Regions from separate parts of the Streptomyces sp. NPDC050164 genome, predicted to be linked through region 1. Evidence: riboswitches for the same ligand, from Rfam matches in the RefSeq annotation. Region 1 holds a riboswitch; the other holds the start of a gene.

The links. Region 1 has a riboswitch for cobalamin ahead of ACIBNA_RS07135 (energy-coupling factor ABC transporter permease). Riboswitches for the same ligand answer to the same signal wherever they lie in the genome.
Region 2: linked by a shared signal. The riboswitch ahead of ACIBNA_RS28115 (ABC transporter substrate-binding protein) and the one ahead of ACIBNA_RS07135 (energy-coupling factor ABC transporter permease) in region 1 are both predicted to bind cobalamin.

What each region holds. Positions count from the first base shown of each region.
Region 1 covers NZ_JBITJK010000003.1:371,203-380,626, forward strand. The annotation lists gene ACIBNA_RS07105 (VOC family protein) at 1-46, shown strand, start outside; gene ACIBNA_RS07110 (nuclear transport factor 2 family protein) at 722-1,141, shown strand; gene ACIBNA_RS07115 (GNAT family N-acetyltransferase) at 1,193-1,729, shown strand; gene ACIBNA_RS07120 (ABC transporter permease subunit) at 1,759-3,645, shown strand; gene ACIBNA_RS07125 (MFS transporter) at 3,642-4,970, shown strand; gene ACIBNA_RS07130 (protein kinase) at 5,189-6,571, shown strand; cobalamin riboswitch at 6,662-6,847, shown strand; gene ACIBNA_RS07135 (energy-coupling factor ABC transporter permease) at 6,877-7,578, shown strand; gene ACIBNA_RS07140 (energy-coupling factor ABC transporter substrate-binding protein) at 7,575-7,943, shown strand; gene cbiQ (cobalt ECF transporter T component CbiQ) at 7,949-8,698, shown strand; gene ACIBNA_RS07150 (energy-coupling factor ABC transporter ATP-binding protein) at 8,695-9,424, shown strand, end outside.
Region 2 covers NZ_JBITJK010000024.1:110,542-119,965, forward strand. The annotation lists gene ACIBNA_RS28075 (XRE family transcriptional regulator) at 1-202, shown strand, start outside; gene ACIBNA_RS28080 (YbaK/EbsC family protein) at 246-803, shown strand; partial or broken gene ACIBNA_RS28085 (IS481 family transposase) at 829-1,811, opposite strand; gene ACIBNA_RS28090 (cation diffusion facilitator family transporter) at 1,932-2,966, opposite strand; gene ACIBNA_RS28095 (ArsR/SmtB family transcription factor) at 3,029-3,388, shown strand; gene ACIBNA_RS28100 (4-hydroxybenzoate 3-monooxygenase) at 3,390-4,613, opposite strand; gene ACIBNA_RS28105 (APC family permease) at 4,652-6,256, opposite strand; gene ACIBNA_RS28110 (CoA-binding protein) at 6,391-6,819, opposite strand; cobalamin riboswitch at 6,901-7,091, shown strand; gene ACIBNA_RS28115 (ABC transporter substrate-binding protein) at 7,160-8,176, shown strand; gene ACIBNA_RS28120 (FecCD family ABC transporter permease) at 8,173-9,186, shown strand; gene ACIBNA_RS28125 (ABC transporter ATP-binding protein) at 9,183-9,424, shown strand, end outside.

The DNA of each region.
Region 1 (9,424 bases):
CCCGGCGAACGCGGACTTCGTGGTGCTCACCCCGGCCGAGAGCTGAGCCCGGCCGGCCCTGCCCGGCAGTTCATGCGTGCGGACACCCGGGGCTCGACGTGCGCGCCGGGCCCCTCGCGGGAAAGGTTCCCGGTAGTGCTCCAGCGCGGCGGCGGAGGCCTGCACGGGATGGGTCGGCGCCGTCCAGCGGACCCCGGTGGTGTAGGGGCAGGTGGTGGTGGAGCCGAGGTAGCGGTAGGACTCGGTGCAGGCCGGCAGCAGCGCGTCGAGCTCCACGTCGGGCACGCCCCAGGGGTCCTCGCACCGGCGGGCCGACGGGGAACGCCACCCCCCCGACGGTGTGCTCGGACGGTGTGTGCCAGTGGACGTCCTCCAGGTGGTAGGTGCGATCCCCGATGCTCATCAGGCACTCCTGACCGGTCGACGGCTCGGCCTTCACCGTGCCCTCCTCGCTCCGGCCGCAGCCGGGCCGGTGCCCGATCGGGCGCTCGAAGCGCAGGCGCATGGCGAGCCGCGCCGGATGCGCAGGCGCAGCGGAGGCAGGGCCGAGACGTCGGTGTCCTGCGGACGCGGGGGCGGCGAGGGACACGGGCGATCACCTGCGGTCGACGGACGGGCAAGGACGACCGCATCCCTTTCCGTGTGCCGCGCCCGGAACGCGCGAGGCCACCCGGACTGCTGAACACCACGCTGCACGGCCTTGACGCGCTACGGTCGCGATATGAACGGCAGTCCGGAAGCAGCAGCTCAGGAACCCGGCGACGACTCGGCGGACGTCCTCGAGTTCGTCGATCTGGCGAAGGAGTGGGCCGCCGCGATCGTCGCCAACGACCCCGCCCGGATCGCGCGCTTCATGGCGGACGAGTGGGTGATCGTATCCGAGTCGGGGATCGACCCGAAGGAGAGGTTCCTCTCCCTCGTCGAGTCCGGGGACCTCACCCACTCGGCGATGGACCTCAGGACCCGCCCCAGGGTCCGCGTCCACGGCGACACGGCCCTGGTCACCGGGCGCGTGACGAACACGGCCCATTTCCGGGGCGAGCGGTACGACGCCGACGAGTGGACGACCGACGTGTACGTGAAGCGGGACGGTCGCTGGCTGTGCGTGCTGAGCCACATCACCCCGGCGGCCCCCGACTGAACCCGGCGGCCCCCGGCTGAGCCGGAAAACCCAATTGCATATGATGCGCAAATGCGCGACTACATCATCAGGGAAGCCACGGCGGAGGACCTCGACGGGGCTCGGGTGGTGATGCTCGACGCGGTGTACCGCGACTTCGGGACGGGATACGTGCCGCGCTGGCACGCCGACGTCATCGACCCCGCGTCCTTCTACGTCGCACCGCCGCGGCACACGCTCCTGGTCGCCGTGGACGAGCGGGACGGGCCGGTGGCGGCCACGGCGGCGCTGGACGCGCGCGGCCCGGCGCATCCGCCGAACCCGCGCTGGCTGGCCGAGCGGTTCCCCTCGGGCGAGACCGCACAGCTCCGGCGGGTGTACGTGCGCCCCGAGCACCGGCGGCGGGGGCTGGCCCGACGCCTGGTGGAGGGTCTGCTGGACTTCGCGCGGGCCGACGGTGGCTACCGGTCCGTGTATCTGCACACGTATCCGAACTCGCCCGGTGCGATGGGTCTGTGGCGGGCGCTGGGCAAGGTGGTGTGCGACGAGCGGGAGGAAGTGCCGGGCGGGGGCAGCGGCGCGGTGCACTTCGAGATCCCCTTCGCCTGAGCGGCACGGGGACGACGCTGAACACCTCGATGTCACCCCTGATCAAGGACCTGGCCGCCCTGCGCGTTCTCGCGCGCGGCGGCGGCCCGACACTGCTGTGGCGGCTCGTGCTCACGGCCGGCCTGGTGGGCGCGATCGGCCTGCTGCCGTGGCTGTCGCGCACCGACCCGGCGCTGACCGTGCTCAAGGCCCGCTCCGCCGACCGCGACCCGACCCCCGGGACCCTGCGCGCCATCCGCGACCAACTCGGGCTGGACGACGGGCCGTTGGTCCTGCTCGGCCGCTGGCTGGGCGGGCTGCTGCACGGGGACGCGGGCACGTCGTGGGTGTCGGGCGCCCAGGTGCTGCCCTCCGTCGTGCAGGCGCTCGGTGTGTCGTTGCTGCTGATGTCCGGCGCCCTCGCCGTCGCCGCGGTCACGGCGACGGCCGTGTGCGCCCGCACGCTCCGGCTCGGCTCGCGGGGCCGGCTCGGCACGCGCGGTGCCGGCGGCACGGCGACCGCGGTGCTGGCCGCGCTGCCCGAGTTCCTCGTCGCCTCGGTGCTCGCCTCGGTGATCGGCGTGCAGCTGGGCTGGCTGCCCGCCCTGGGCTGGTACGGGCCGCAGTGGATGGTGCTGCCCTCGCTGGCCCTCGGCCTGCCCGCCGGCGCGGTCCTCGGGCGGATGCTGGACGACCTGCTGCCCGGCGCGTTCGCCGAACCCTGGGCGCTGGCCGCCGCGGCCCGCGGTGTCCCGCCGAAGTCCGTGGCGCGGCAGGCGGTGCGCCGCTGCGTGCCCGGGCTGCTGCCCAACCTCGGCCTGTTCGTGGTCGGTCTGACCGGCGGATCGGTCGCCGTCGAGCAGATCTTCGACATCCCGGGCCTGGGCCGGCTCACCCTGCAGGCCGCCCTCGCCCAGGACCTGCCCGTCCTGCAGGCCGGCACACTCGCCCTCGTCCTGCTCGCGGCCACCGCCGGCGCCCTCGCCCGGCTCACGGCCCGGCTGCTCGTCGGGCCCGCGCTGCGCGACGGCGCCCTGCACTCCCTGCACCGGCCCGCCCCGCCCCCGCCCCGCACGCTGTCCCTGCTGTACGGGGCGCTGCTCGCCGCGGTCATCGGCCTCGGCCTGTCGCGTGACGCGCTCGCCCTGGACACCCTCACCCGGCTGCAAGCCCCCTCCCCGGCGCACCCGTTCGGGACGGACGCGCTGGGCCGGGACGTCCTCGCCCGGGTCGCCCACGGCGCGCTGAACACCCTCGGCACGGCGCTCGCGGTGAGTGCCGCCGCCCTCGTGGCCGGGCTGCTGCTGGGGCTGCTGCCGAGGCTGTCCGGGCCGCTGGTCGACACCGTCAGTGCCCTACCGCCCGTCCTGGCCGGGCTCCTCGTCGCCGGCATCACGGGCAGCGGCCCCTGGGCGCCCGCCCTCGCCGTCGGTGTCGTGGCGTGGTCCCCGCTGGCCGCCCACACGTCCTCCCTGCTGCGTCAGGAGCGCGCGACCACCCACCTGGCCGCCACCCGCGCGCTGGGCGCCGGGCGCTGGTACCTGCTCCGTCACGAACTGCTGCCCGCCGTGCTGTCTCCGGTGACCCGGCACGCCCTGCTCCGGCTGCCCGGCGTCGCGCTGAACCTCGCCGCCCTCGGCTTCCTCGGCCTGGGCGCGCAGCCGCCGTCCCCCGAGTGGGGCCTGCTGCTCGCCGAGAACCAGCCGTACGCCGAGCGTGCCCCGTGGGCCGTCCTCTTCCCGGCCGCCGTACTCGCGCTGCTGGGGGCGCTCGCGGTGACGGCCGCCGGCGGCGTACGACTTCCCCGGCGGCGCGGGCGGGCCGACAGCCCGGCGGAGCCGCCCGGCGACCGGGTCGTGCCCGCCCCGCGGCGGCGGCCGAACCTCCCCGACTCCCTTCTGGCCCCTGTGCCCACCTCCACGACGGAAGAACGATGACCGGCCTCATATCCCGTGTCCTGGCCCGCCGGGCCGTCCATGCGCCCACGAGCGCGACCTCCGACGACGGGACGTCCAAGGCCCCTCGCGAGAGCACCTGGCGGCTCTGGCGGGAGCTGTCCCCGCTGCTGCGGCTGCTGATCCTGACCCAGCTCGCCTTCAACATCGGCTTCTACGCCGTGCTGCCGTTCCTCGCCGAGCACCTCGGCACCGCGATCGGCATGGCGGGCTGGCTGGTGGGCTTCGTCCTCGGCCTGCGCACCTTCAGCCAGCAGGGCCTGTTCGTGGTCGGCGGCTCGCTCGTCGACCGCTACGGCGTACGCCCGGTCGTGCTGGCCGGCTGCGTGCTGCGGATCGCCGGGTTCGCGTGGCTCGGGTACGCGGAGGCGAGCTGGGCCGTGATCGGGGCGGTACTGGTGATCGGCTTCGCCGCCGCGCTGTTCTCCCCCGCCGTGGAGTCCGAGGTGGCCCGCCAGGCGGTGGTCTGGGAGGAGGAAGGGCACGGCTCACGCACCGGTCTGCTTGCCCTGTTCAGCGTGGCGGGCCAGGCCGGGGCCTTCGTCGGACCGCTGCTCGGCGCGCTGCTGCTCGCCGTCGACTTCCGCACCGCGTGTCTCGCGGGTGCCGCGGTGTTCGTGGTCGTCCTCGCCGGGCACGTGTGGCTGATGCCGCAGCACATCCCCGGCAGGGTCCGCGTCCGGGAGCGGGGCGGGGCGCGCCTGCTGCTGCGCAACCGCCGCTTCCTGGCCCTGTGCTGCGCGTACGGCACGTATCTGCTGGCCTACAACCAGCTGTATCTGGCCCTGCCGGACGAGGTGCAGCGCGCGGCGGGCTCCCAGGCGCCGCTGTCCTGGCTGTTCGCCCTGTCCTCAGTGCTGGTGGTGTTCGCCCAGCTGCCGGTGACCCGCTGGGCGGGCGACCGGCTCGACCTGCGCCGCTCCATGACCGCCGGGCTGCTGCTGATCGCGTCCGGATTCGCGGTGGTGGCCGCGGCGCGCCCCGCGGGCTGGACGGGTACCGCCGGGCTGCTGCCGGCCGCGGGCTTCGTCGTGCTGCTCACCGTGGGGCAGATGCTGGTCGTGCCCGCCGCCCGCGCCTGGGTGCCCGATCTCGCCGAGGAGGGCCGGATCGGCCTCTACATGGGCGCGCTGTCGTCCGTCTCGGGCCTGATCGTCCTCGCCGGCAGCGCGGCCACCGGCTCCCTGCTCGACACGGGCCTCCCGGCCGCCGTGCCCTGGCTGGTCCTCGCGGCCGTACCCGCCCTGGCGGTGGCACTGCTGCCACGCCGGGAGGAGCGGGCACGAGGGGCGGGCGCGGCGGCCTGACCGGCAACCACGCGCGCCGCACCGTCACCCCGGCGGGCGACTCCTCCACTCCCGTTTTCCGGAACCGTCCCCTCCCACGACACCGCAACGGGGAACGGCGGTCACCCGGCGCCAGTATCCTGGGTCGGCTGCGGCACCCCCCCCCACCAACCCCCGCTCCGACGCGGGGAGTTACGGCCTGCGGCGAGGACCTTCCCACGAGCATAGGACGAGGACGAGTGCTGCTAGCGGGCCGCTACCGGCTGGACGTTGAGATCGGGCGCGGCGGAATGGGAGAGGTCTGGCGTGCGTACGACGAGACGCTCGCCAGAGCGGTGGCCGTCAAGCTGCTGCTGCCTCAGGACACGGACGCGACGGCGGCCTCCCGGTTCCGCCTGGAGGCCCAGACGGCCGGGCGTCTGAACCATCCCAACGTGGTCGGGGTCCTGGACTTCGGCGAGTACGACAACCGGCTCTACCTGGTGATGGAGCTGGTCGAGGGCGACAGCCTCGCCCGGGTGCTGTCCGTCTCCGGCGCGCTCCCGGCCGACCGGGTGGCGGCGCTCGCCGCCCAGGCCGCCGCCGGACTCGCTGCCGCGCACCAGCAGGGCATCGTGCACCGGGACGTCAAACCCGCCAACCTCCTGCTGGACGCGGGCGGCACCCTGAAGATCGGCGACTTCGGCATCGCGCGCTTCCTCGACGACCCGGGCGCCGCGCTGACCGCCACCGGGCAGATCGTCGGCACCGGCCTCTACCTCGCGCCCGAACGGGCCCTGGGCCGGCCCGCGGGTCCGGCCTCCGACATGTACTCCCTGGGGTGCGTGCTCTACCAGCTCCTCAGCGGCCACCCGCCGTTCCAGGCCGACACCGCCGTCGCGCTCCTGCACCAGCATCTCGACAACGCCCCCGTACCGCCCCGCGAGCTCGGCGTCACCGGTCTGCCGCCGGCCTTCGAGAGCTACCTCCTCGCCCTGCTCGCCAAGCAGCCCGAGGACCGGCCCACTGCTCAGCAGGCCGCCGAGTGGTTCGCCGGCGGCGCCTGGCGGGGGCTGCCCGAGCCGCTGCCGGAGGCGGCGTCCCCGGTGCCGTCCACCAGGCCGGGGCCGTACGCGGCCGACACCGGCAGCACGGCCACATACGCGCTGCCCACGGGGTCCCGCACCGCCCGGGGCGGGCGTTCACGTCGCTCCGCACCCCGGGGCGGCCTCGGCAACCACCGCAGGACGGCGGCGACGGTGGCCGCGACGGCGCTCTTCCTCGCCGCGATGCTCGCCGGCATGCAGTGGTTCTCGCCCGACAACACCGCGACGGAGGGCACGGAACCCGACGCGTCCCCGTCCGCGAGCAGCCCGGGGGCCACCTCGTCCGCCGACTCCGCCGACCCCCTCTCCTCCGCCCCGGCGACCGCCACGACTCCGGCCGCCGGCACAGTGGCCGATGTCACCCCCTCCCCCACGGCACCCGATACCCCGGCCCCCGCCGATCCGACGCCCGGCCCCGCGAGCCCGACACCGGAGGCGAGCAGCAGCCCGCCGGAGAAGGCGGACAAGCCCAAGCAGGAGCAGTCTCCGCGGTCCTGGGAGAACGGGGAGGACGATGACGACGAGGGTGACGACTGAGCCTTCCCGCGCCGGTGTGCGAGCGGTCGCCCCTTCACGCGCCCCCTTGCGCGCCCCCTCGGCTGGCTTGTCATGGCCCTTATCCCGGCATTACTGTCACCACGCCTTGGTGAACGGGAAATCCGGTGTGATGCCGGTGCGGCCCTCGCCACTGTGATCGGGAAGTCCGGCTCCGGCCCTAGCGGGCAGCCACTGGGTTCTCACGAACCCGGGAAGGCGGAGTACGGGCGGTGGGACCCGTGAGCCAGGAGACCGGCCAAGGCGCGTCAACCATCCACGAGGTGCTGGAGAGGGTCTGCTGAGCCATGCACATTGCCGAGGGTTTCCTGCCTCCGGCGCACGCGGTCGCCTGGGGTGTCGCGTCTGCGCCGTTCGTCGTCCACGGGGTCCGGTCGCTCACCCGTGAGGTGCGCGAGCACCCCGAGAGCACCCTGCTCCTCGGCGCCTCCGGCGCCTTCACGTTCGTCCTGTCCGCCCTGAAACTGCCGTCCGTCACCGGCAGTTGCTCCCACCCCACCGGTACGGGCCTGGGAGCCATCCTGTTCCGGCCGCCCGTCATGGCGGTGCTGGGCACCATCACCCTGCTCTTCCAGGCACTGCTGCTCGCGCACGGCGGTCTGACCACGCTCGGCGCCAACGTCTTCTCCATGGCGATCGTCGGGCCCTGGGCTGGATACGCGGTGTACCGGCTGCTGCGGCGGTACGACGTGCCGCTGATGGTCGCCGTGTTCTTCGCCGCGTTCGTCGCCGACCTGTCCACCTACTGCGTCACCAGCGTGCAGCTGGCGCTCGCGTTCCCCGACCCGGGCAGCGGGTTCCTGGGCGCGCTCGCCAAGTTCGGCTCCATCTTCGCCGTCACCCAGATCCCGCTCGCGGTGAGCGAGGGACTGCTGACGGTGCTCGTGATGCGGCTGCTGGTGCAGTCCAGCAAGGGCGAACTGACCCGGCTGGGTGTGCTCGTCGCCAAGAAGCAGTCCCCGAGCGAGACCGAGGCGGTGGCCCGATGAGCAGGAACACGAAGATCAACGTCCTGCTGCTGCTCGTCGTGGCCGCGCTCGCCGTGCTGCCGCTCGCGCTCGGCCTCGGCGACCACAAGGAGGAGCCGTTCACGGGCGCCGACGGCGAGGCGGAGACGGCGATCACCGAGATCGAGCCGGACTACGAGCCCTGGTTCTCGCCCCTGTACGAACCGCCCTCCGGTGAGATCGAGTCGGCGCTGTTCTCCCTCCAGGCGGCCCTCGGCGCCGGTGTCCTCGCCTACTACTTCGGCCTGCACCGGGGCCGGCGGCAGGGTGAGCGGCGGGCGCGGGAGCGGGACTCCGAGAGCCCGGCGGCCGGCGCCGCCGAGGAGTCCACGGCCGAAAGGGCTTGAGCCGCGTGCTGCCGATCGACGCGGCGGCGCACAGCAGCCGCTGGCGCCGCCGCCATCCCGTGGACAAGGCCGTGCTCGGGCTGGGGCTGACCCTGCTGGCGATCTCGCTGCCGCCCTGGCCGGGCGCGGCCCTGGTGCTGCTGGCCGCCCTGGCGGTGCTGCTGGGTCCGGCGGGCGTGCCCTGGCGCCGGCTGTGGCGGGCCTACCGGGTGCCGCTGGGCTTCTGCGTGACGGGCGCGTTGACGCTGCTCGTGCAGGTCGGCGGGCCGGAGGGTTTCGTGTCCCTGGCCGGCGACGGGCCGGTCCGGGCCGGGGAGTTGCTGCTGCGCACCTCGGCGGCCTCCCTGGGAGTGCTGCTGTTCGCGTTCACCACGCCCATGTCCGACCTGCTGCCGCGTCTGGTCCGGGCCGGGGTGCCCGCGGCGGTCGTCGACGTCGCGCTCGTGACGTACCGCATGAGCTTCCTGCTGCTGGACTCCGTGCGCCGGGTCCGTGACGCGCAGGCCGCCCGGCTCGGGCACACCACGCGGGCCGCCGCCTGGCGTTCGCTGGGCGGTCTCGCGGCCACCGCGTTCGTCCGGGCCTTCGACCGGGCGGTCCGCCTCCAGGCCGGTCTCGCCGGGCGCGGCTACGACGGCACCCTGCGCGTCCTGGTGCCCGAGGCCCGCGTCTCCGTCCGCTTCACGGCCGCCAGTTGCGTGCTCCTCGCGGCACTGGCCGTCCTCACCTTCGTACTGGAAAGGCCGCTGACATGAGCGAGCCCGCCCTCGTCGCCCTGCGGGGCGCGTCCTTCGCCTACGAGGACGGCCCGGCCGTGCTCAGCGGCCTCGACTTCGAGATCCGCGAGGGTCGCGCGCTCGCGCTGCTCGGCCGCAACGGCAGCGGCAAGACCACGCTGATGCGGCTGCTCAGCGGCGGACTGAAGCCGGACGCGGGCCGGTTGACGGTCGACGGGCAGGCGGTGACGTACGACCGCAAGGGCCTGACCCGGCTGCGGACGACCGTCCAGCTGGTGGTGCAGGACCCGGACGACCAGCTCTTCGCGGCGTCCGTCGAGCAGGACGTGTCGTTCGGGCCGCTGAACCTCGGTCTGGACGACACGCAGGTGCGGGCGCGGGTGGCGGAGGCCCTCGCCGCCCTGGATATCACCGCCCTGGCCGACCGGCCCACCCATCTGCTCTCCTACGGGCAGCGCAAACGCACCGCCATCGCGGGCGCGGTCGCCATGCGGCCCCGTGTCCTCGTGCTCGACGAGCCGACGGCCGGGCTCGACCCCGACGGCCAGGAACGGCTCCTCACCACGCTCGACGGACTGCGCGAGGCCGGCACCACGGTGGTGATGGCCACCCATGACGTCGACCTCGCCCTGCGCTGGGCGGACGACGCGGCCCTCCTCACCCCGTCCGGAGTCCGCACCGGGCCCGCCCCCGAGGCACTGGCACGCACCGATCTCCTCCGGGAGGCGGGCCTGCGACTGCCCT
Region 2 (9,424 bases), on a different contig from region 1:
GTCCGACCCGCACCCCGCCGGCACCATGGAGCTGCTCCACGTCACGGCCGGGGAGCTGACGCTCACCGTCGACGGCGTGGAGCACCGCGTCCCCGCCGGCGCGAGCGTGTCCTTCGAGGCCAACCTCCCGCACACGTACGGCAACACCGGCGACGTTCCGATGGAGATGATGATGGCCGTCTCGGTGCCGCCCGTGACCTGAGACGCCCGGTCCGAGGGCGGTCCGGTGTTGTTAGCGTGCCGTTATGCGCGCTCCCATCGGACACTTCGACGACGCCCGTCCGGCCCCGGCCTGCCTCGACGAGCTCACCGGCCCGGTCGCCGACGCCGTACGCCACTGGCGCGGCAGCGTCCCCGCCGACCAGATCCTCTACGTCGACACCGACCCGGAGTGGGCCGACACGGCCGTCTTCGTGGAGCACTACGGGCGGGAGCTGCTGGAGCAGTCCGCGAACTGCGTGGTCGTCGCGGGCAAGCGTGGCGGCGAGTCCACGCTCGCCGCGTGCGTGGTGCTGTCCACCACCCGTGTCGACGTCAACGGCGTCGTACGCCGCCAACTCGGCGCCCGCAAGGCCTCGTTCGCCGCGATGGACACGGCGACCGGGGAGACCGGCATGGAGTACGGCGGCATCACCCCGCTCGGACTGCCCGGCGGCTGGCCCGTGCTGGTGGACGCGGCCGTCGTCGACCTGCCGTACGTGCTGGTCGGCAGCGGCCGGCGGCGCGGCAAGCTGCTGGTGCCGGGCAAGGCGTTCGCGGAACTGCCGGGCGCGGTGGTGCTGGAGGGGCTCGGGGTCGCCTGAGGGGCAGGTTCTTTGCGGACACCCCCTAGGTGTGCTGATCGGGCAGGTTGGTGACGCGGCTGGCTGGGGTGTGGCCGCCGATGCCGGTGTGGGGGCGGTGGTAGTTGTACCAGTCCAGCCAGTCGGGGAATGCGGCCTGTCGTTCGGCGTCTGAGGTGTAGGGCCGGTGGTAGGCCCACTCGTCGAGCAGGGTGCGGTGGAAGCGTTCGACCTTGCCGTTGGTCTGGGGCCGCCAGGGCCGGGTCCAGCGGGGGCTGATGCCCAGGTCGTGGCAGGTCTGGCGCCAGGTGTTCTTGGTGTAGGCCCAGGCGTTGTCGGTCAGGACCCGTTCGACGGTGATGCCGCGTTCGGTGAACCAGGTGGTGGCGCGGGTGAGGAAGCCTGCGCAGGTCGGGGCGGTCTCGTCGGGCAGGTCTTCCGTATAGGCCAGGCGGGAGTGGTCGTCCAGGGCGGTGTGCAGGTAGGCGTATCCGGCGCCGTTGCGGCGGTCTTTGTTCGGGCTGCCGGCCGCACGGCCCAGCGCCTTGTGGCCGCCGCCGTCAGGGATGCGGCCGAGTTTCTTGACGTCGATGTGGACCAGTTCGCCAGGCTGGGCGCGTTCGTAGCGGCGGACGGGCTCACTGGTGGCCCGGTCGGTGGCTGCCAGGGCGGGCAGGTGGTGACGGCGCAGGATGCGGTGGGCGGTGGAAGCGGTGATGCCGCATCGGGCGGCCAGCCGGACAGGGCCGATGCGGTGCTCGCAGCGCAGGCGGACGACCTGCTGTTCGACCGTGGCCGGGGTGCGCAAGGGCTGGTGGTGCGGGCGGCTGGAGCGGTCCTGCATGCCGGCTGTGCCGTGCAGCCGGTAGCGGCCTGCCCAGCGGGCCGCGGTGGTGTGGCTGACCTGGAAGCGTTCCGCGGCCCGCCGAAGCGGCCAGCCGTCGTCGACGGCACACCGGGCCAGTCGACGGCACACCGGGCCAGACGCAGCCTGCCGGTCGGAGTCAGCGGGGCATTACGGTGGGACAACGAGGGCCTCCTGGATGCCGGTTGTAGATGTCGCAATCCACACCGAAACCAGGGGCCCTCACCTCTTTCAAGGACCGCTCAAGGCGTGTCGCCTGTCACCAACGTCCCCGAACAGCACACCTAGGCCACCGCGTGGTGGGCCAGCGGCAGATGCGGGTCGGCCTCGCCGGGGGCCGGTTCCGGGTCGGCGTGGACCAGGGCCGCGGTGAGGCGGGGCACGGCGTGCAGCAGGGCGTGCTCGGCGTCGACGGCGATGCGGTGGGCCTGGCGTACGGTCACGTCACCGTCCACCACGACCGCGACCTCGGCACGCAGCCGGTGACCGATCCAGCGCAGCCGCAGCTCGCCGACCCCGCGCACCCCGGCGACCTCGGTCAGCGCCCGCTCGGCCCGGTCCACCAGGGCCGGGTCGACCGCGTCCATCACCCGGCGGAACACCTCCCGCGCGGCGTCCCGCAGCACCAGCGCGATCGCCGCCGTGATCGCCAGCCCGACGATCGGGTCGGCCAGTTGCCAGCCCAGGGCCGATCCGCCGGCGCCCAGCAGCACGGCCAGCGAGGTGAAACCGTCGGTGCGGGCGTGCAGTCCGTCGGCGACCAGCGCGGCCGAGCCGATCGCACGGCCGACGCGGATGCGGTAGCGGGCCACCCACTCGTTGCCCGCGAACCCGACGAGGGCGGCAACGGCGACCGCCGGGACGTGCTGGACCGGGCGCGGGTCGAGGAGGCGGTCGATCGCCGTCCAGCCGGCGAAGGCCGCCGACGCGGCGATCGTCAGCACGATCACCAGGCCCGCCAGGTCCTCGGCCCGCCCGTAGCCGTAGGTGAAGCGCCGGGTGGCCGCGCGCCGGCCCAGTACGAAGGCGATGCCGAGCGGTACGGCGGTGAGCGCGTCCGCGGCGTTGTGCACGGTGTCCCCGAGCAGCGCCACCGAGCCGGAGACGGCCACCACGACCGCCTGAGCCAGCGCCGTCACGCCGAGCACCGCGAGCGAGACCCACAGCGCCCGCATCCCGCGGGCCGAGGACTCCAGTGCGGGGTCGACCTTGTCGGCCGTCTCATGGGAGTGCGGCGTGAGGAGGTGGGAGAGGCGGTGCCGGAGGCCATGCCGGTGTCCCCGGTCGTGAGAGTGGGAGTGCTGGTGCCGGTCGCTCACGTGCGTCCCCTTCCGGTGCGTGCGAGTGGACGTGCCCACGCCCATGGGGCCATTATGTGCGTATGAGCGCACGCATGCACCTGTCATCTGCGCACGATGCGCATCCGCGCAGCCCGGGCGAGGAACAGTTCGCGCTCGCCGCCGAACTCCTCGCCCTGCTCGGCGACCGCACCCGCCTCGCCCTGCTGCACGCGCTGGCCGAGACAGAGGCCGACGTCACGACCCTCACTCAGAGGTGCGGGGCGGCCCGGCCCGCCGTCAGTCAGCACCTGGCGCGACTGCGTCTGGCGGGCCTGGTGATCACGCGCAAGGAGGGCCGCCGGGTGATCTACTCGCTCCGCGACGGCCATCTGCGCCGGCTCGTGGACGAGGCGCTGAACGTGGCCGACCACCGGCTCACCGACCGGCCCGTCCACGACTGAATCAGTACCGCGCGGCCGTCCCGAGGTACTGCTCGGCGAAGGCGGCGGCCGCCGCGGGTGACGTGAACAGGCGGCGCAGCCGGGCCAGCGTGATGCCCGCGCGGAACGGGTCGCCCGCCGCCGTGCCGTGGTACACCTCGGACAGCCACTGCGAGAACTCCTGGTAGTCCCACACCCGCCGCAGGCACGCCTGCGCATAGCCGCCGAGGCCGCTTTCGCCCCCACCGGTCAGGCGGGCCACCAGGGCGTCGCCGAGCAGGAAGGCGTCGTGCAGGGCGAGGTTCATGCCCTTCGCGGCGATGGGGGCGACCAGATGGGCCGCGTCTCCGGCGAGGAAGAGCCGGCCGGACACCATCGGCTCGACCACGTAGTCGTGCATGTCCAGCACGCGCTTCTCGATCAGCCGCCCCTCGGCCAGCGGCGGCACACCGGCCGCCCCGAGCCGCTCCTGGAGCTCCGCCCAGACGCGCTCGTGCGGCCAGTTCTCCGGGTCGTCGCCCGGCGGGCACTGGAGGTAGTAGCGGGTCACCTCCGGGCTGCGGGGCATCTGTCCGGCGAACCCCTTGGCGTGGCAGCCGAACAGCACGCAGTCGGCGGACGGCGGCGCCTCGGCGAGCACGGCCAGCCAGCCGATGCCGTAGTCGTGCCGCGCGACCCGGACCCGCTCCGGCGGCAGGGATGCCCGCGTCACCCCGCGCGCCCCGTCGCAGCCGGCCACGAAGTCGCAGTGCACCACCCGGTGTTCACCCGTCTCCGGGCAGGTGTACGACACCGACGGCCGGTCGGTGTCGATGTCGTGCACCCGCACGTCCCGGACCCCGAAACGGATCCGTCCGCCGCGGATGTCGGCGTACTCGCGCACCAGGTCCGTCACCAGCAACGGCTGCGGATAGACGAAGTGATGACTGCCAGTCAGCTCGCCGTAGGGGAACCGGTACCGCTCGCCGTCGAAGCGGAACTCGCACGCGGTGTGCAGCTCCGCGCGGTCCAGCAGGTTCCGGGCGAGGCCCCGCTTCTCCAGGCCCCGCACGGCCCATTCCTCGATGACTCCGGCCCGGGGCCGCTGTTCGATGAACTCGCGGGTCTCGGTCTCCAGCACCAGGCAGTCCACGGACGCCGCCCGCAGGATGTTGCCGACGGTCAGCCCCGCGGGGCCGGCGCCCACGACAACGACCGGGAAGCGTTGCGGGGCGCCGGAGCCGGGAGCCCGGGAGGCGTGGGGCATGCGCTCATTATGGAGGCGCCGGCCGCGGGTGGGCGGTGTCAGTGGACGGCCACCTCGGTGACGGCCACCTCCCCGATGCTCCGCTCGATCTCCTCCGGCCGGGACGCCGACGCCCGGGCCCAGTAGTAGATCGCCAGGGAGAACACCGAGATGACGACGATGTCCCACCACAGTCCGATGTGTCCCTGGCCGCCGAAGCCGCCCTGCCAGGAGATGACGCCCATGCCCAGCAGGTAGACGGGCAGCCACCGAGCGGCCTTCCAGTCGAGCCGGGGTGCGTCGGGCAGGCCCTTGCTGGTGGCGTACCAGGCGTATCCGCCGAGCAGGACGTAACCGAGGACGATGGCCACACCGAGGCGCCACAGCGTGTCCCAAGTGGCCCAGTAGATGATGAGGTTGGCCACCACGAACGACAGCGGGGAGACGACGTTCCCGCCGGGCAGTCGGTAGGGGCGTTCGCGGTGCGGCAGCCGGTCGGCGAAGACGCCGTACGCCAGCGGGGCGCCCGCGTACATCAGCACGCTCGCCGAGGTGATGAAGCCGACCAGCTGCTGCCAGCTCGGGAACGGCAGGAAGCAGATCACGCCGGTCACGAACGAGATGATCAGCCCGAACCACGGCACGCCTCGCGCGTCGGTGCGGGTGAAGATCTTCGGCGCGTAGCCGTTGCGGGCCAGGCCGTAGGAGACGCGGGAGGTGGCGGTGGTGTAGATCAGGCCGGTACCGCCGGGGGAGACGACCGCGTCCAGATACAGCACCACGCTTAGCCAGCCGAGCCCCAGCAGGGTGGCCAGTCCCGCCCAGGGGCCGCTGAGGCCGGGGTAGTCGAGCTTGGTCCAGCCGTGCGCGAAGGCGGTCAGCGGCAGGGCGGCGATGAAGACGATCTGGAGCAGGACGTAGATCGCGGCTCCGATGGCGACCGAGCCGAGCGTCGCGCGCGGCAGGTCACGAGCCGGGTCGCGGCTCTCGCCGGCCAGCTGGATCGCCTGCTCGAAGCCCAGCAGGGCGAAGATGATGCCGCTGGAACTGACGGCGCTCAGCACGCCGTGGGCGCCGAACGGGGCGAAGCCGTGCTCCGTGAAGTTGCCCGGGTGGAAGTTGCCGGCCGCGATGATGAAGATCGCGGCCAGCGGCACGGCCACCTTCCACCAGGTGGCGGCGCTGTTGGTGTGCGCCAGGATCCGCACGCCGAGGAAGTTGATGACGACGAACACGGCCATGAGGACCACGGCGACGACGAACCCGCTCGTCGTCAGCGTCTGGTCCTTGGCGTGCTGGAAGCCCTGCGCCCAGTGATAGTGCCCGGCGTAGCCGATCATGGCCTCGACCTCGATCGGTGCCACGGTCGCCGCCTGGAGCCAGGAGAACCAGCCGAAGGACATGCCGGCCAGACCGCCGAACGCGTAGTGCGGATAGCGTGCTGTGCCGCCCGCGACCGGGAACATGCCGCCCAGTTCCGCGTGCACCAGTGCCAGGAGCACGATCGCGACCGCGCCGATCAGCCACGACAGGATCGCCGCGGGACCGGCCGCCACGACCGCCTTCTCGGCACCGTACAACCAGCCGGAACCGATGATGGAGCCGACCGACGCCCACATGAGCCCGATCAGTCCGACATCCCGGCGGAGGCCGTCTCTTACCATGAATTCACGGGCCTCTCATAAATGAACTCAAGGAGTTCGGCGAGCAAGAGGCCTCAGATTAGAAATCGATTATCCAGCGGTAGAAGACGAGTTGTGCAGCCTTGACCCGGCGCGGGCATTTCCTGGGAAGGGCTTCAGGAATTCTGTACGCGGTGATGAGGAAGTCGTGGGATCTCGATCGCCGGGCAGCGGTCCATCACCATCTCCAGCCCCGCGGCGCGGGTCCGGTCGTACGCCGCCTCGTCGATGACGTCGAGCTGGAACCACACCGCCTTCGCGCCCTTGGCGACCGCCTCGTCCGCGACGGCTCCGGCCAGATCGCTGTTCACGAACACGTCCACGACGTCCACGTCGAAGGGGATGTCCGCCAGACTGGCGTCCCCCTGCTCGCCGTGCACCGTCTCCGCCTTGGGGTGCACGGGCACGACGCGCTTGCCGTAGCGCTGGAGCACGGCGGCGACGCCGTACGCCGCGCGCCGCTGGTTCGACGACAGGCCCACCACGGCCCAGGTGTCGCCGAGCTCGGTGAGGATCCTGCGGACTGTTGCCTCGTCGCCGTACACCGGCGGCCTCCTCGAAAGTCGCGGAAGAACTGCTGTCCCCACAACGACGTACGGTCCGCGGTGATTCCCCGGCGCCCTCCGTGATAGCTTGCCGAGGCCAGTCGAACCCATGTACGTGGGTCAGGGAATCCGGTGCGAATCCGGAACTGACGCGCAGCGGTGAGGGGGACGGGCGGGGCCTCGGCCACTGGACGGCGTGTGTGACGTCCGGGAAGGCGCCTCGCACCGGACGAACCCGAGTCCGAAGACCTGCTGGCGGCCCCCGCGGCCGTTCGCGGCGGGGGAGCACCGTACGACCGGGCTCCGCGATCGAGCCCTCGACGACTGAGGACTGGTTCCCGTGCCCCTCGCCACACCCGCCCGTGCCGCCGTCCTGCTCGCGGCCGGCTCCCTGCTCCTGACCGGCTGCGGCGACTCTAAGGCCACGACCGTGAAAGCCGCCGTCACACTCGACAACTGCGGCCACGAGGTGCGCGTCGAGGCCGCGCCGCGGCACGCCGTCTCCCTCAACCAGGGCACCACCGAGATCCTGCTCTCCCTCGGCCTCGCCGACCGCCTCGCGGGCACCGCCACCTGGACCGACCCCGTGATGAAGGGGCTGGCGAAGGCCAACGCGAAGGTGCCGCGCATCGCCGACGACAACCCGTCCTTCGAACGGGTCCTGGACACCGGCCCCGACTTCGTCGCGGCGTCCTTCGTCTCCACCCTCGGCAAGGGCGGCGTCGCCACCCGCGAGCAGTTCGAGAAGCTCGGCGTGCCCACGTACGTCTCCCCGTCGGACTGCGCCGGCAAGGACAACTCCGGCGGCGGCGACGGCGCGCGCGACAAGGCGCTGGGCATCGACACCGTCTACGGCGAGGTACGCGACCTGGCGACCGTGTTCGGGGTGAAGGAACGGGGCGACAGGCTCGTGGCCTCCCTCCAGAGCCGCATGGCGAAGGCCACGCACGGCATCGACGCCTCCGACGTCACCCTCCTGTACTGGTTCGCCAACTCCGAGTCCCCCTACATGGCGGGCTGTTGCGGAGCACCCGGCATCATCACCCGGGCCCTCGGCGCGAAGAACGTCTTCGACGACACGCACGAGGAGTGGCCGCAGACCAACTGGGAGACGGTCGCCGACCGCGACCCCGACGTGCTCGTCATCGGCGACCTGACCCGCAAGTCGCAGACCGCCGAGTCCGCCGCGAAGAAGATCGCCTTCCTGGAGTCCAACCCGGTCACCAGGAACATGGACGCGGTCAAGCACAAGCGGTACGTACTGCTCAGCGGGCAGGCCATGAACCCGACCATCCGCACGGTCGAGGGCGTGGAACGGGTCGCCGCCGGACTGCGCGAGTTCGGGCTCGTGAAGTGACCGTCCGCGGGCCCGCGCTCGGGGCCGGCGGGTTCCTGCTGCTGGCCGTCTCCCTTGCCCTGGCGATCACCGTCGGCCCGGCCGACATCCGGGTCGCGGACGTCTGGTCCGTCGTCGCCGCCCACCTCGGGCTCGGCAGCTCGGATCTGACGCCGATCCGCGACGGGATCGTCTGGCAGCTGCGGCTGCCGCGCACCCTGCTCGCGGCCGTGTGCGGCGCCGGACTGGCCGTCTGCGGGGCGGTGATGCAGTCGCTGCTGCGCAACCCGCTCGCCGACCCGTTCGTGCTCGGAGTGTCCTCCGGCGCCTCCACCGGCGCGGTCGTGGTCGTCGTCCTGGGCGTGGGCGGCGGTGCCGTCTCGGTGTCCGCGGGCGCGTTCCTCGGCGCCCTGGTGTCCTTCGCGCTGGTGCTGCTGCTGAGCCACACCCTCGGCGGCACCACCGACCGGGTCGTCCTCGCGGGCGTCGCCGCCATGCAGCTCTTCTCCGCGCTCACCTCCTTCGTCGTGATGACCGCCGCCGACGCCGAGACGACCCGGGGCGTGCTGTTCTGGCTCCTCGGCTCGCTCGGCGGCGCGGGCTGGACCGACGTGTGGCTGTGCCTGTCCGTCCTGGCCGTGACGCTGGTGGTCTGCCTGTCGTACGCCCGTACCCTCGACGCCTTCGCCTTCGGGCAGGACGCGGCGGCCGCGCTCGGGGTGTCCGTGGCCCGCACCCGGCTGGTGCTGCTGTGCGTCACGGCCCTGCTCACCGCCGCGCTGGTCAGCTCGGCCGGGGCGATCGGCTTCGTCGGGCTGGTCCTGCCGCACGCCGCGCGGGCCCTGGCCGGTCCCGGGCACGTCCGGCTGTTGCCGGTCACCGCACTCGCCGGTGCGGTGTTCCTGGTGTGGGTGGACACGCTCGCCCGTACGGTCCTGGATCCGCAGGAAGTGCCGGTGGGAGTCGTGACGTCGCTGATCGGGGTACCGGCGTTCGTGGCGGTGCTGTACCGGACGCGGAGGGTGCGGTGAGCGGGGTGGGGGCGGCGAAGAGCGGTGCCGGGCTGCGGGCCGAGCGGGTCGGCCGCCGTGCCGACGGGCGCCTGATCCTCGACGACGTCGTCCTCGCGCCGGAGACCGGCTCCACCGTCGGCGTCCTCGGCCCCAACGGCTCCGGCAAGTCCACGCTGCTGCGGCTGCTGGCCGGGTTGCTCACGCCGACCGCCGGAGTTGTCACCCTCGACGGCACGCCGCTGGGCGACCTGCCCCG